2 linked regions of the Parasedimentitalea psychrophila genome follow. The protein of the gene in region 1 binds, or shares a complex with, the protein of each later gene. Links are inferred from orthologs where the notes say so. Each region holds a gene or a part of one and is shown on either strand. Other genes may lie near its edges.

The links.
Region 2: the proteins of QPJ95_RS00825 (region 1) and uvrB are in contact, whole or in part, in a crystal structure (PDB 7EGT), measured with the Thermus thermophilus proteins. The link is inferred for Parasedimentitalea psychrophila from one-to-one orthologs. Residues at the interface, in WP_096412145.1 of Thermus thermophilus: His654, Arg656, Phe657, Gln666, Asp668, Glu669, Lys680, Arg681, Leu682, Ser683, Lys685, Tyr686, Ala687; in WP_096411307.1 of Thermus thermophilus: Glu23, Leu25, Arg26, Asp27, Gly28, Glu29, Arg30, Phe31, Arg55, Glu326, Asp327, Phe328, Glu379, Ser382, Gln383, His398, Gly400, Arg401.

Annotation. Positions count from the first base shown.
Region 1 is NZ_CP127247.1:172,125-177,594, forward strand. Bases 2,470-5,470 are described here. They hold QPJ95_RS00825 (ATP-dependent helicase), read right to left. Parts: upstream 5,147-5,470; coding sequence 2,792-5,146; downstream 2,470-2,791. Other genes in these bases: QPJ95_RS00830 (alpha-hydroxy acid oxidase), read left to right, coding at 5,432-5,470. Outside these bases: QPJ95_RS00815 (Mrp/NBP35 family ATP-binding protein), read right to left, coding at 627-1,691; QPJ95_RS00820 (DUF1127 domain-containing protein), read left to right, coding at 1,985-2,203. UniProt on the Escherichia coli protein: A helicase with DNA-dependent ATPase activity. Unwinds DNA duplexes with 3'-5' polarity. Translocates on single-stranded DNA with 3'-5' polarity. Initiates unwinding more efficiently from a nicked substrate than double-stranded DNA.
Region 2 is NZ_CP127247.1:2,397,110-2,406,479, forward strand. The notes cover bases 6,061-8,993. They hold uvrB (excinuclease ABC subunit UvrB), read right to left. Parts: upstream 8,659-8,993; coding sequence 6,463-8,658; downstream 6,061-6,462. Other genes in these bases: QPJ95_RS11660 (hypothetical protein), read right to left, coding at 6,061-6,236; QPJ95_RS11670 (ETC complex I subunit), read left to right, coding at 8,832-8,993. In the rest of the region: QPJ95_RS11625 (long-chain-fatty-acid--CoA ligase), read left to right, coding at 1-1; QPJ95_RS11630 (glycosyl hydrolase family 28-related protein), read left to right, coding at 112-2,397; QPJ95_RS11635 (HugZ family pyridoxamine 5'-phosphate oxidase), read right to left, coding at 2,398-2,880; QPJ95_RS11640 (hypothetical protein), read right to left, coding at 2,906-3,571; QPJ95_RS11645 (antibiotic biosynthesis monooxygenase family protein), read left to right, coding at 3,736-4,056; QPJ95_RS11650 (universal stress protein), read left to right, coding at 4,448-4,855; QPJ95_RS11655 (aminoacyl-tRNA deacylase), read right to left, coding at 5,005-5,475; more of QPJ95_RS11660, read right to left, coding at 5,613-6,060; more of QPJ95_RS11670, read left to right, coding at 8,994-9,143; QPJ95_RS11675 (GNAT family N-acetyltransferase), read left to right, coding at 9,144-9,370. UniProt on the Escherichia coli protein: The UvrABC repair system catalyzes the recognition and processing of DNA lesions. A damage recognition complex composed of 2 UvrA and 2 UvrB subunits scans DNA for abnormalities.

The sequences.
Region 1 (5,470 bases):
CCGGATCTCTCAGTATCTGATGAAAGCGAAGGCCTGTATGATACCTGCTCTTAGTTTTTTATGTTTGGGGTCTTTGTAGTGCCCCGTGCTCTTCGTCTCATTCGATGTATACTGGGATACTATGGGACTTCATGGTCTGGCAACGATTTTTTCTGAACGGCCTCCTCAAATACCATAACAAGACCCAAATTTAATTTAATTTAGTGCCTACTAATTGATCACACTACGCCATGAGTAGATGATTTCAGCATGCTACACACAACATACAGTGCTTAAGCAAGCGTGAAAAAAATTCCCTCAATTTCCCAAAAAATCTCATCCGAATCCGCTTTTCAATTTACGTTCACTTAATGTTCCCGAGTTATCCCCAAGCAATCCACGGGCGTATTGAGTTTCACAGCCTCGAATCAATTTTGATTCGAGGGAATTCCGGAATTCCACCCCAAACGATCGGTTCTACGCCCATGATCGCCCAGCGCGCCCATAAATTCCCAGCCACCCCATGATTTCCCAAAGGATACTCCAAGGCCCGCCGATCCCAGCCCTCCTCTACCTCCGGACAAACAATGGCCCACCTGAACAGGTGGGCCGGGTCGAAAGTTTCAAATCGCTTGAGTGGGGATCCGTTAGGCCATCCCACCCCGGACCAACCCCTCGGCGATGCGCGCATAGGCCTGCGCCATCACCCCCTCGCCTGCCGCCACCGGCGTGCCATTGTCTCCGCAGAGGCGGGTCTCAAGATCAATCGGCAAGACCCCCAGCAGCGGCAAACCCATCGCCTCGGCTTCGGCAGTGACGCCGCCGTGGCCAAAGATCTGATGCTCACTGCCGCAATCCGGGCAGGTAAACAACGACATGTTCTCGATCAGGCCCAGCACCGGCGTCTTCAGGGTCTTGAACATATCCAGTGCCTTGCGCGCATCCAGCAACGCCACGTCCTGCGGCGTCGACACCACAATGGCGCCGGTCAGCTCGGCCTTGGTGCATAGCGTCAACTGCACATCCCCCGTGCCCGGCGGCAAATCAACGATCAGCACATCCAACTGCCCCCAATTGACCTGCCCCAGCATCTGCTGCAATGCGCCCATCAGCATGGGGCCACGCCAGATCACCGCCTTGTCGTCCTCCAGCATGAAGCCGATTGACATCAAAGTGACACCATGGGCCTGCAGCGGCTCAATGGTCTTGCCATCCGGGCTGGCCGGGCGGCCGCTGGCCCCCATCATGCGCGGCAGGCTGGGACCGTAGATATCCGCATCCAGCAATCCCACCTTGCGCCCCTGCCGGGCCAGCGCCACAGCCAGGTTTGAGGCAACAGTAGATTTCCCAACGCCGCCCTTGCCCGAGCCCACCGCCAGAATGTGCTGCACGCCTGAGGGCTTCATCGGAGCGGCCTGCGGCTTGGCGTGCCCGCCGAACTTTAGGCTTGGCGCCGCTGCGGCCGGCCCATGTGCCGTCAAGGCAACCGAAACCGCCTGCACCCCCTCCAAACGCTGCACCACATCCTCGGCGGCACGGCGCAATGGCTCCATCAGCTTGGCAATTTCCGGACTGGGGGCTTCTATCACAAAACTGACCTTGCCCGCCTCTATCCGCAACGCCCGCAGCATGTCGCGCGACACCAGATTGCCGCCGTCCGGCAGCTCCAGTCGCTCCAATGCCTCATATATCTCTACCTGCGTCACTGCCATTTCGGCCTCCTGATCCTTGCTCTGCCACATATAGGCCGTGGCGCAGCCAACCAAAACCCCGGATGCTCTGCCGGTCCAGCACCGAGGCCGAGATATTTTGCGCCCAAGGTTCAGGCATCGCCAGCCCGAGATGACAAGGAATCAGGCAATTGAAGATTACAACCCCCGACCCATGCAAATGCTGCATAGCAGAAATGCCCAAGTTGGGGATTGTGCGTCTGCAGCAAATTCCTATTTTGGCCTCAAGCAACGCCACCTAGGCAACGCACCGAAATACACCAAGGACCAAGACAATGGCTGCAATCGATCACATCAGCACTTCAAAACTATCGCTGTTATGCGCCCCTGTCACCTTGGCCGAGGCCGCTTGGGCGCGCTTCACTCAATACCGTCAGTATCGCCAAACCCTGAACGAGCTCTCAACATTGAGCCGCCGTGAACTGGCGGATCTGGGTCTGAACCGCTCGATGTTGCAGACCGTCGCACACGAGGCAGCCTACGGCGTCAACTGACAGAGATCAGGTCTTTTTCCCCTCCCTTAAAAGACCTGTCCTACGCGGCAGCATCCTCCTCCTCCCTGATGCTGTCGCACCTTATACCGGTTCAAAACCGGGTCTGAATACACCGGGACTTCCTCCTCCCTGAAACTCTCGGTGTTGCAAAGAACGACGGTGCTTTTCCTCCTCCCTGGCACCGTCGTTTTTCTTTGCCCAATTCAATTTTCACAGTGTTCGACATCGAGGCCATCTGCGCCGCTGATCTGGCTGTCGAAGGCTGCCAAAAACCCACAGCCCTACCATCCCCAGTCCAGCCCTGCCGTGCCCCAGTAGTGGATTGCGGTGACAGCACTGAGTTGCACAACCGCAGCCAGCTTTCGCCTGCGACAATTGATCAGGTTGATTTAGGGCGATGGCGTGGCGGTGGCGCGCAGCCATGCTGCGCGCCACCGCCACGCCCGGATCGGATTGCACCGCAATCCGATCCGCAGCTGACCGCTGCCCGTTTTAGATTTTTAATTTTGCCATTTCACAATACTGACCGACGGCCGAGCCGCGCGAACGATTTGAATCCTCAGGCTGGCACACTAAATCAGGCTCGTTTTAAAACGGAATATCGTCGCCAGCCGAGACATAGGCCGCCACAACCTTTTTCAGCCCTGCCTTGTCGAACGCGATTTCCAGCTTATCGCCGTCGATACCGGCAATCATCCCATAGCCGAACTTCTGGTGGAACACCCGGTCTCCCATGGTGAAGCTCGACACCACCGTGGCATCAATCACCTGATTCTTGGCGGCTTTGGGTTGCGCCATACCGCGCTGTCCGGCGCGCGATTGCATGCGTTTCCAGCCTGGCGAATTATAGCCATCCGCCTGCGCCATCTTTTCCTCGATGGTCGAGCGCGGCGACTCGGCCGGGGCCGCCGCGCCGTACCCACCGCCATACAGGCCCGGCGGCGTCAACACCTCGACATGTTGCTCAGGCAGCTCGTCAATGAACCGCGACGGCAGTTGCGACTGCCACTGGCCAAACACCCGCCGATTGCCGGCAAAGGAAATGGTACAGACCTCCTCGGCCCGGGTAATCCCGACATAGGCCAGTCGGCGTTCTTCTTCGAGACCCTTCAGGCCGCTTTCATCCATTGAGCGTTGCGAGGGGAACAGCCCGTCTTCCCAGCCCGGCAGAAACACCGCCGGAAACTCCAGCCCCTTAGAGCCGTGCAGGGTCATGATCGACACCTTCTGCCCAGAATCACTGGAGGCATTGTCCATGATCAGGCTGACGTGTTCCAGAAACCCTTGCAGGTTCTCGAAATTCTCCAGCGCCTTGACCAGCTCCTTGAGGTTCTCCAACCGGCCCGGAGCATCGGGGGTTTTGTCGTTCTGCCACATGGTGGTATAGCCGGACTCGTCCAGGATGATTTCGGCGAGATCCATATGGGTCATGTCGCCGCCACCGGCCAAACGACTCCAACGCGCCGCATCTTCGACCAGTTGCCGCAGCTTACCGGCGCCTTTGCCTTTGATCAGCCCGCCTTCGATTGCAAGACGAGCGCCCTCGATCAGCGAAACGCCATTTTCCCGCGCCGTTATCTGGATGGTCTGCTGTGCCTTGTCGCCCAACCCCCGTTTCGGGGTGTTGACGATGCGTTCAAAGGCCAGATCGTCATCCGGGCTGGTGACCACGCGGAAATAGGCCATGGCATCGCGAATCTCCAGCCGCTCATAGAATCGCGGCCCGCCAATCACCCGGTAGGGCAGACCAATGGTCAGGAACCGATCCTCAAACGCCCGCATCTGATGCGAGGCACGCACCAGAATGGCCATGTCATCCAGATCTCGGGGTTCCATCCCGCGGGTGCCGCGCTGCATCGCTTCGATCTCTTCGCCGATCCAGCGCGCCTCTTCCTCGCCGTCCCAGTGGCCAATCAGCCGGACCTTTTCGCCGCCCTTGGCAGCAGTCCACAGCTCTTTGCCCAGGCGGCCTTCATTGCCGGCAATAACGCCAGACGCCGCCGCCAGAATATGCTCCGTTGAGCGATAGTTCTGCTCTAGCCGCACCACTTTGGCACCGGGGAAATCCTTATCAAAGCGCAGGATGTTGCCGACCTCGGCGCCGCGCCAGCCATAGATTGACTGGTCATCATCGCCAACGCAGCAGATATTCTTGTGCCCCGCCGCCAGCAGCCGCAGCCAGAGATACTGGGCGACGTTGGTATCCTGGTATTCGTCCACCATGATAAAGCGGAACCAGCGCTGGTATTGCTCCAGCACATCGCTGTGGGTCTGCAGTATCGTCACCATGTGCAGCAGCAGATCGCCAAAATCCACCGCGTTCAGCTCCCGCAGGCGGGTCTGGTACTGCGCATAGAGATCAACGCCCATGCCGTTATAGGCCGAGGCATCGGCCACCGGCACCCGTTGCGGTGTCAGCGCACTGTTCTTCCAGCCGTCGATGACATTGGCCAGTTGCCGGGCGGGCCAGCGCTTGTCGTCAATGCCTTCGGCGCGGATCAGTTGCTTCAGCAGCCGGATCACATCATCCGTATCCAGAATGGTGAAGTTACTCTTTAACCCCACCAGTTCGGCATGACGGCGCAGCTGTTTGACACAGATCGCGTGAAAGGTGCCCAGCCAGGGCATGCCCTCGGCCGGTTGGCCCAGCATGCCGCCGACCCGTTCTTTCATTTCGCGCGCCGCCTTGTTGGTGAAGGTCACCGCCAGAATCTCGTTGGTGCGGGCCGCGCCGGTGGTGAGCAGGTGCACAATCCGCGCGGTCAGCGCCTTGGTCTTGCCGGTGCCCGCCCCCGCCAGCATCAGCACCGGACCATGCAGGCATTCGACCGCCTCCCGCTGAGCAGGGTTCAGCCCATCAAGATAAGGCTGGGGCCGCGCGGCCATTGCGCGCGAGGATAGCGAGGCGCCTTCAAAGGCGTCCATTTCATCAAAACTGCTCATGGGCGTGATCCTAGCGTGATTCACTACAGCGCGAAAGAGGACGTTCACACAATGTTCCCGGAATTTTTTACGCTCTTTCATTCCCCCTATCAACCGACTTACGGCACCACTGACGCTAAATTTCACGTCACCCCACAATCGCTCCTGTAACTTTTGACCGCTCAGCCCCTATAGATCGGAACAGAATGACCAAAATCGACCGATTTTCTTGCTGAATGTTTCGATTTCACCTTTTGCTGCACCGCAGCACTTGATTTTTTCCGCGAGCTTTCCCACAAATCCGCCATGGATCTACACAGCCGCTACCCCGCCATCGCTGATCTG
Region 2 (9,370 bases), 2.2 Mb from region 1 along the record:
AAACGGGGCAGGGCGTTGCGCAACTGGCGCACGCCCTGCTGGCGCTGAATTAACAGTGCCGCATTAAACCCTCTCTGCCAAACGCATCGGCGCCGCAGGAAAGGGTTTCCCATGAACAAAGTCATCACCGAGGGCATAGTATTGATGCCACCCGCATTCTCGGGTGGTCTGGATGTCTGGTCCAGTGGCGACGGCACGCCGGGGTCTGATACATACGACAATGCGGTGAACGCGGGTTTTGTGCCTGCGGATGCCGATTTTGGTGGCTGCCTGGAGCTGCAAAAGACCGAGGCCACCCAAAAACTGCGCCACATGGGGCAAACCCCGCTGCTGCCGGGATGTTACCTGCAGATCAAGGCGCGCATCAAAGCGGTCAGTGGCGCGCTGCCCAGCGTGCGGATCGCCGCCTGGGCTGGCGGCTCCGGCAGCAGCCATATCAGTGGGGTGGTGGAAACCGGCCCCAGCACCACGCTCACCAACTATGGCGAGGTGGTCGAGATCAGTGCCATTGTCGGCACCGGCGCCCGCGGCGGCGTCGATATGGCCTGGGGGCGCAATGCCAGTTACGGCCATATGGGGCTGGACCTGACCGGCGCCAGCGGCGGCGTGCTGCGGATTGATGATATCGAAATCACCGACATCACCAGCGCCTATCTGCGCGATATGCTCAGCCTGGTGGATGTCACCGATTTTGGCGCTGTTGGCGATGGAGTGAGCAATGATGCCCCAGCCTTTGAGGCGGCAGATGATGCCGCCGATGGTCGCCGTATTCTGGTGCCTGCCGGGGTGTTTCAGCTGGATGACACGGTGTCGCTGAACCACCGCGTGGTGTTTGAGGGCACCGTCACCATGGCCTCCGACAAGATGCTGTTGCTGACCAGGGATTTTGACTTTCCCACCTATGCAGCGGCCTTTGGCAACGAGGAGCTGGGGTTTAAAAAAGCGTTTCAGGCGCTGCTCAACAACGCGGACCATGAATCGCTGGATCTGGGAGGCCGCAAGGTCAGCCTCAGCGCGCCGATAGATATGCAGGCGGCAGTGCCCAACAAGACCAGTTACGCCACCCGCCGGGTGATCCGAAATGGCCAGATCGAGGCGCAGTCGGGGGCGGCCTGGGACAGCGTGACGGTGACCTCTCAGGCCACCTATGACCCCAATGACTCGCGCACGCTGTCATTGGTGGCGGACATCGCCAATGTCCCGGTAGGGGCCCTGGTCGAGGGCGCCGGGGTCGGCCGCGAGATCTATGTGAAATCAAAGAACACCGGCGCCGGTGAACTGACCCTGAATGCGCCGCTCTATGATGCGGCGGGCACACAGGTGTTCACCTTCAGGGATTTCAAATACATGCTGGATTTCAGCGGCTTCAGCGCGCTCAGCAAATTTGGCCTTACTGAGGTCGAACTGCAGTGCAACAGCCATTGCAGCGCCATTCGCCTGTCGCCGGCCGGGTCGGTGTTCAGCCTGGATCACTGCTTTATCTCCCGCCCCAAGGATCGCGGCATTTCATCGATTGGCACCGGCTGTCAGGGCATATTGGTCGACCATTGCCAGTTCCTGTCATCCGAGGAAGCCGAAGATGTCCCGGACCGCAGCTCGGTGGCGCTGAACGTCAACGCCAATGACGCCAAGCTGCGCAACAACCGGGTCACCAAGTTTCGCCATTTTGCCTTGCTGGCCGGGGGCAATAATACGGTGGCCGGCAATCACTTCTTTCAGGGAGATTCAGTTGCGGGTGGTGTGCGCACAGCGGGTCTGATCCTGGCCAGCACCTATTGTTCCACCACGGTGTCGGACAATTATATCGACAATTGCTTTATTGAATGGACCAACGAGCAGGATCCAACCCCGGATTTCACCTCCGGGTTTTCGTTCAGCTCACTGTCGATCTCGGACAATGTGTTCCTGTCGGGGGATGTGGCGCCTTGGTTCAGCTATATCGTGGTCAAGCCGCATGGCAGCGGCCATTTCCTGAACGGAGTCTCGGTGGGTGGCAATAAATTCCGCTCGATCAACGGCAACATCGACCGGGCTGAGCGGGTGGACACCAGCTTCTCCGGGCTTGATTTCAGCCGCTCGAAAAACGTGTTCTTCGCGGGCAATAGCTTCCACAACGTCGATGCCCTGGTGGCCAACCCAGCGCGGATCCGCCATGTGCAATCCTCGGCGGCCAAGACATGGACCGTTGATCCGGTGGATGCGCTGCCCTTTGGCGGCCGCTCGCGCGGGGTGGACAGTGTCATCGCGCTGGGACCGATCACCACCAGCGGCGGCTCAACCCGCCATGCCATGCCTTACGCCAATCTGGAACAGGGCAGCAATAAGGATCAGGTTGATCTGGTCTGGGAGGAATCGGTGAAGGGTGAGGTGCAACTGACCCTGCGGATGGATAAATGATCAGCCTTGGTTCAGGTCTTGCGGCGTCAGATGAAAGGCCTTGCCGAAGCCGCCGTTCAGATGGGCCTCGCGGATATCAAAGCGGACAAAGGCAAAATCGGCGAAGCCGATGTATAATTTGGCCTTGGGATGGTCGCGCAGGTAATGCGCGGCCAACGCGCCGTAGCCGTCATCCGCGTGACGCAGGAACGAGGCCCGGCAGATCAGGCTAAGACGCGGATGGGTCAGCGGGTCGCCCTTGACGCCGGGCTCCCCCACCAGCAGCGAACAGAGCGGATTGGCCTGCAAGGCACCGCTGTGCATCGACAGCGATGACACCAGGCTCAGCGGGCGGCCCTCGGGATCAACCCCAAAACCCACCCGTGTCACCAGTGGTGCGCCGCTGTCCAGCACCACCGCAAGTGCTGCAAATCGGGCCTTACTCATCAGGCTCTGCGCCAGAGCACGGGCCTGGTCGTCGGTGGGGCGGATTGGGCTGGTCATTGTGTCTTGGGTCCTCGTCGATGCTCTAGAACCTGTGCCACACTCCGACTTTGAGGCCAAGACTGCGTTGCGGGGCCACCCGATGCTCGAGGCCAATTAGCAGCTGAACCTGCTGTGGCAGCGGGATCTGCAGCGAAGGCGTGATGCTGTAGAACAGGCGCTGACCTGAGATCTTGGCGGTTTCAATCTGCAGCATCGGTCGCAGGCGTCTCTGCTCCGTCAGGCCTATGGTGGCGTCCAGTTTGAGGATCGGATCCGGGCTGGTTCCGCGCATTTCATAAGCGCCGTCGACCGCCAGCCAGCCCGGCCCCCAGGCGCTGTCAAAACCCCGGCCATAGGACAGTGTCAGCCGCTGCATCGGCCTCCATCGGTTCTGCGAATGGGCTCCGCCTAGGGCCAGTTCCGTTGCCAGATGGTGGCCAGAGGGCAGGAGTTCGAGCGGTATGCGGGCAAAGACCAGCGCATGCCCGGACAAATTATCGGTGTCATTCAGGTCGATGCCAAGTGTCAGCCCAGCAGACAGGCCAAAATCTCCATAAAATCCAAGTTCCGACGACCAGGCGCCAAAGCTGTGGCGCAAAGTGGCACTGGCCGCAGCAAAGCCGCTGCCCTGATCACGCATCCAGGCGCCGGCCCGGGCCGCGGTCGGGCCCAGAACCAAGAGCCAGATAAGGATAAAACCACGCAACATGACAAATAATCCCAGCGTCCATTGGGTGATACGCGCGGTTAACAAAAGGTTACTTTGTCGGAGCCGCGTGGCCAGTCGCCAGGGATTTAACGCACAGATTGCTGAAAACACTTCTGTTTGCGATGAAAACCCGGCTAGGCTGAAGATCTTCAACGGAGGAGCCAATGCCAACAATAGCCAAAACCGCTGATATCCAGACTGTCATCACGACGTTTGAAATGACCCCAGGCACCTGCCAGGACCTGCTGGACGCCCTGACCGCAGCCTATTCCGAGTTTATCTCGTTGCAACCGGGGTTCATCGCAGCGGGCCTGCATGTCAATGACGCACAGACCCGGATTGCCAATTATTCCCAATGGCAAAGACGCGAGGATTTTCTGGCCATGCTCCGCACCCCGGAAATGCGCCAGCGAAACCGCAAGCTTAACGGGCTGTGCCGCAGTTTTGAGCCGGTGATGTATGATGTCGCCGACACCTTCGGGTAACGGCGGCGCGTTTCGATGCCTCTCCTGCGGGGCTTCATCTGGCCAAAAATATCCCGGGGGTGAATTGGCCGCAGGCCAAAAGGGGGCTGGCCCCCATGCTGCCTTGCAGCCAGGCCCTGAAACCGCCTCTGAAACCGCCTCTGAATTCGCCTTGGATACCGGTGTGAGCCGCAATAAAACCTGACTGGCGACTGGGTTATTTGCTTGGATGCGCTATCTGTCAGAGGCTCGGATGCGCTATCTGTCAGAGGACAGGTCTCTGGCGGTGTTATGGGGCGGTGTGCCTGCTGCTAAATGCTTGGCCTGGCTCAAATAACCGGGTTGACTTGGATCAAGGAAACAGTCGGCATTTCGGCGCAGTCTGTGAGGAGAAAACACAAGGAGACCTTTGATGTATCACAAAATTCTGGTGCCCATTTCCTTTGATCCCGATCGCGATATCACCGGCGCCTTGAAACTGGCCAAGACCCTGTGCACCTCCGGTGGCGCGGTCACCCTGTTGCATGTGGTTGAGCACATACCGGCCTATGCCATTTCTTATATGCCGCTTGATTATCTGGCCCAGGCCCGCTTAGCGCTGCAGACCGAGCTGGACAGCCTGGCCGCCACTCTGCCGCATGCTATCGGTGTGGTGATCGAGGGCCATTCGGGACGCTCCATTCTGGATTGGGCTGAAACCAACAATCCGGATCTGATTATCATTGCCTCGCATCGTCCGGGAATGCAGGATCTGCTGCTGGGCTCCACCGCCTCGCAAGTGGTCCGCCACGCGGCCTGCGCTGTGCATGTCTTGCGCTAAATCGTGGCTGTTGAAATTTCAGCCCGCGCTTACATGATCCTGCCATAAGCGAGGATCATTCGGGTCCGCACAAAATATCAAGCGCCAGCTGCTTCTGAGCGGTTGGCGCTTGGCGTTGGCATCGGTTCGTGCACCGGTTCGTGCTCCGGTTAGTGCAGGGTGCAGAATGAGCCGTGCTTTGCCCCCTGCATCAGTTGGTCGAAATGCCGACCCTGCATTTCGACCAGTGTTTGGTGGTCGCCAGCCTCAAACCAGACCTTGTCGAGGCCCGACAGGCTGTTGTCGACGATGGTGGGGACGTCATAGGCCGCGCCGACGGGCGGCGCGGCGCCTAGGTTGCAGTCGTCAAATAGCATCTGGATCTCGGTTTCGGCGGCCAGCCCCAGGCGGCGATCCAGCATGGCTTGCAATTGGCTCAGATCCACATGGTGGTTCGAGGGCACAACGGCCAGAATTGGACCTTCTTCCATATGGATCAGGACCGATTTGGCCAGATGGTCGCCGGGCACATGCGCCGCTTCGGCGCAGCCACTGGCGGTGGCGGCATAGGGGTGGGCGATCATGTCAAACGGCAGACCCTGGGCCTCGAGGTGATGTTTCAGGCGTGCGGCAATGGTCATTGGCTTCTCCGTCGGGATGACGGGTGCCCCATGGCCGCACGGCTCATAAATCAGCGGCGCGGCCTGGGCGCCCTGAGGTTTCGAGTGGGGCTCCACTGTGCCCCTGTTGCCCGGTAAGGGCAAGCCCTGCGGCCGGATTAGAGTGACAGCTTGGTGGATTTGGCAAACACCAGCGCCAGGCGGATCAACCGGTTCGGCAGCATCAGCAGCGCCGAGCGCAGCAGGACCTTGTTGGAATTGATGGCATCGGCAATGCGAACATAGTGCGACTGGGTGTGCGAGGGCGCCCGCAGCAACATGGTCTGTGCCTGTTCCATCGCCCGTTCGGTGCGGGCCCGCGCGGCGGGAATTGCCTCGGGTTTGATGGCGACGTAGCTCTGCAGCATCCGGCGCTTCTTGGGCTTGGTCCGGTCGCGGTGCTGCGCGATGATCTGGTCCAGCTCCTGCTCGACGTGGCGCAATGCATCCTGCGCGTGGGAGTAGCTGAGGCGGCCGTTCAACTGGCTGACCGCAAAGCGGTAGGTCTTGCGATAGCAGTCCCAGCGATAGATCTTTTTCTCTCTGCGGCAGCGGCCGAAATCATTGGTCAGAATATTGACAATGAGCCGCGTGGTTCTGTTTTGCAGGCCGGTGCCCTCGTCGCCGCGTCCACCTTCACTGCCACCTTCACTGCCACCTTCGCCACCGCCGTATTCGGAGGCGGTCAGCGGCAAAGCAAGAAAGGGAATAATCAGAATGACACTTAAAAAATGCTTTAACATTACAATGGCTCCTTTGCAGTGAGCCTAGCATGGTTTGCCAGCCTGGCCCGCAGTTTTGCGATGGTTGGTGCTATTTGTGCCCCTTGGCGGGCGAGGCTGATCCGGCGGCGGCGGCGGAGGGCGGGAGTAATCCACCAATGCCCGTGCAAAGCACGGGCCGCGCCTGACCTTCCCCCCGGGAAGGCGCTTTGCGCCCACCCAAGGTCAGGCGCTGCCCTATTTTACACTAGAACTTCTTCTGCGACTTGCCCCGGTAGTTTCGCGTCCCACCTTTCCCCGCCGTGGACCGGCCGCGCGACTTCACTGCTGCCTCAGACGCCCTCGCAACCGCATACTGACGCGCCATTGGGTCGTCGGAAATCGTCAGGTCCACCGCCTCCAGCCGTTTGACCTCGTCGCGCAGGCGGGCGGCTTCTTCGAACTCAAGGTTCTCAGCCGCTTTGCGCATATCGGTGCGCAGCCCTGCCAGAACGGTCTCCAGATTGGCGCCGTGCAGCGGTTTGTCGATACTGGCGGTGACGCGGGACTGGTCGGTGTCGCCGGGGTAGAGACCGGCCAGCACATCCTCGACGTTTTTCTTCACCGTCTCCGGGGTGATGCCGTGCTTGATGTTATAGGCCTCTTGCTTGGCGCGGCGGCGGTTGGTCTCGTTCAACGCGCGCTCCATCGAGCCGGTGATCTTGTCGGCATACATGATCACCCGGCCTTCGGCGTTGCGTGAGGCACGGCCGATGGTCTGCACCAGCGAGGTCTCGGAACGCAGGAAACCCTCTTTGTCGGCGTCTAAGATCGCAACCAGACCACATTCGGGGATATCCAGACCCTCACGCAATAGGTTGATGCCGATCAGCACGTCAAAGGCGCCAAGGCGCAGATCGCGCAGGATCTCGATGCGTTCCAGGGTGTCGATGTCCGAGTGCATATAGCGCACCTTGATGCCCTGTTCGTGCATATATTCGGTCAGATCCTCGGCCATGCGTTTGGTCAGGGTGGTGACCAGGGTGCGCATGTTGTTGCCGGTGACAATGCGCACCTCGTCCAGCAGATCATCGACCTGCATTTCCACAGGGCGGATCTCCACCGGCGGGTCCAGCAGCCCGGTGGGGCGGATCACCTGTTCAGTGAACACGCCGCCGGTCTGCTCCAGCTCCCATTTCGACGGGGTGGCCGAGACAAACACCGATTGCGGCCGCATGGCGTCCCATTCCTCAAATTTGAGGGGGCGGTTGTCCATGCACGACGGCAGCCGGAAGCCATGTTCGGCGAGGGTGGTTTTGCGGCGAAAGTCACCTTTGTACATGCCGCCGATCTGCGGCACCGAGACGTGGCTCTCGTCGGCAAAGACGATGGCAGTGTCGGGGATGAATTCAAACAGGGTGGGGGGCGGCTCACCGGGGGCGCGGCCGGTTAGGTAGCGCGAGTAGTTCTCGATGCCGTTGCAATGGCCGGTGGCCTCCAGCATCTCCAGATCAAACTTGCAGCGCTGTTCCAGCCGCTGTGCCTCCAGCAGTTTGCCCTCGTTGACGAACTGGTCGAGCCGCAGCCGCAGCTCTTCCTTGATCTTGATGATGGCCTGATTGAGGGTCGGTTTGGGGGTCACATAGTGCGAGTTGGCGTAGACGCGAATCTGCTCAAATGTGCCGGTGCGTTCGCCGGTGAGCGGGTCGAATTCGGTGATCGCCTCCAGCTCATCACCAAAAAACGACAGCCGCCAGGCGCGGTCATCCAGGTGGGCGGGAAAGATTTCCAGGGAATCACCGCGCACCCGGAACGAGCCGCGCTGGAACGCCTGATCGTTGCGTTTGTATTGCTGCGCCACCAGATCGCCCATGATCTGGCGCTGGTCATAGGTCTCACCGGCCTTCAGATCCTGGGTCATGGCGCCATAGGTCTCGATGCTACCGATACCATAGATGCAGGACACCGAGGCGACGATGATCACGTCGTCGCGCTCCAGCAATGCCCGGGTGGCCGAGTGGCGCATCCGGTCGATCTGTTCGTTGATCTGACTCTCCTTCTCGATGAAGGTATCAGAGCGCGCCACATAGGCCTCGGGCTGGTAGTAATCATAGAAGGAGACAAAGTATTCGACCGCGTTGTCCGGGAAGAAGCCTTTGAATTCGCCGTATAATTGCGCCGCCAGTGTCTTGTTCGGGGCCAGAATGATGGCGGGGCGCTGGGTGGCTTCGATTATCTTGGCCATGGTGAATGTCTTGCCGGTGCCGGTGGCCCCCAGCAGCACCTGATCACGCTCGCCGTCGAACACGCCCTTAGACAGTTCGGCAATGGCAGTGGGCTGATCGCCGGCCGGTTCAAATGTGGTATTGAGCACAAAAGCCTTACCGCCCTCCAGCTTAAGCCGCTCGCGCACATCCGTTGACCCCATGCTGGGGGTGGAACTGTCGGAATGGGCATAGGGCATAAGTGGCTCTCCTGTCTGGTGGCGGATTTTGATCTGTTTTTGTTCTTGTTCAAGCGGATTCGTACGGATGTGGGCAAAGCCACGGAAATCACCGGCAATGTGAGGTAAAAGGCAGCTTGCCGCGCCGGGCGCTTTTGCGCATAACGGGTGCAGTGAATGAGCAGGAGACGGCAATGCAAGCGCGGATTTTCAAGCCAGCCAGAAATGCGATGACCTCGGGCATGGCACGGACACGCAAATGGGTGCTGGAATATGCCCAGGCCAACGCGCGTGAAGTTGACCCGCTGATGGGCTGGACCTCGTCCGATGACACCCAGACCCAGATTCGTTTGCGCTTTGACAGCAAAGAGGCTGCGGTGGATTATGCCGCTGCCCATGGCATTGACGCACAGGTTGTTGAACCCACGCCCCGCAAGGTCAATGTCCGCCCCGGCGGCTATGGCGAGAATTTCGCCACCTTCAGGCGCGGCGTCTGGACCCACTAAATGTCGGCATTTGAAATCAGGCTGGCGCCAAGCGGTGATCCGGAGGCGGCGCGGTTGATTCGCCGCCACCTTGCCCAGATGGCGGCGCAGTCCCCGGCTGAGAGCTGTCACGCCGAGGGCCAATCTGATCTGGACGCCCCGGATGCGCGGCTGTTTCTGCTGCAGCGCGGCGGCGTGGCGATTGCCATGGGGGCGCTCAAGACCCTTGCGGATGGGGCGCTTGAGCT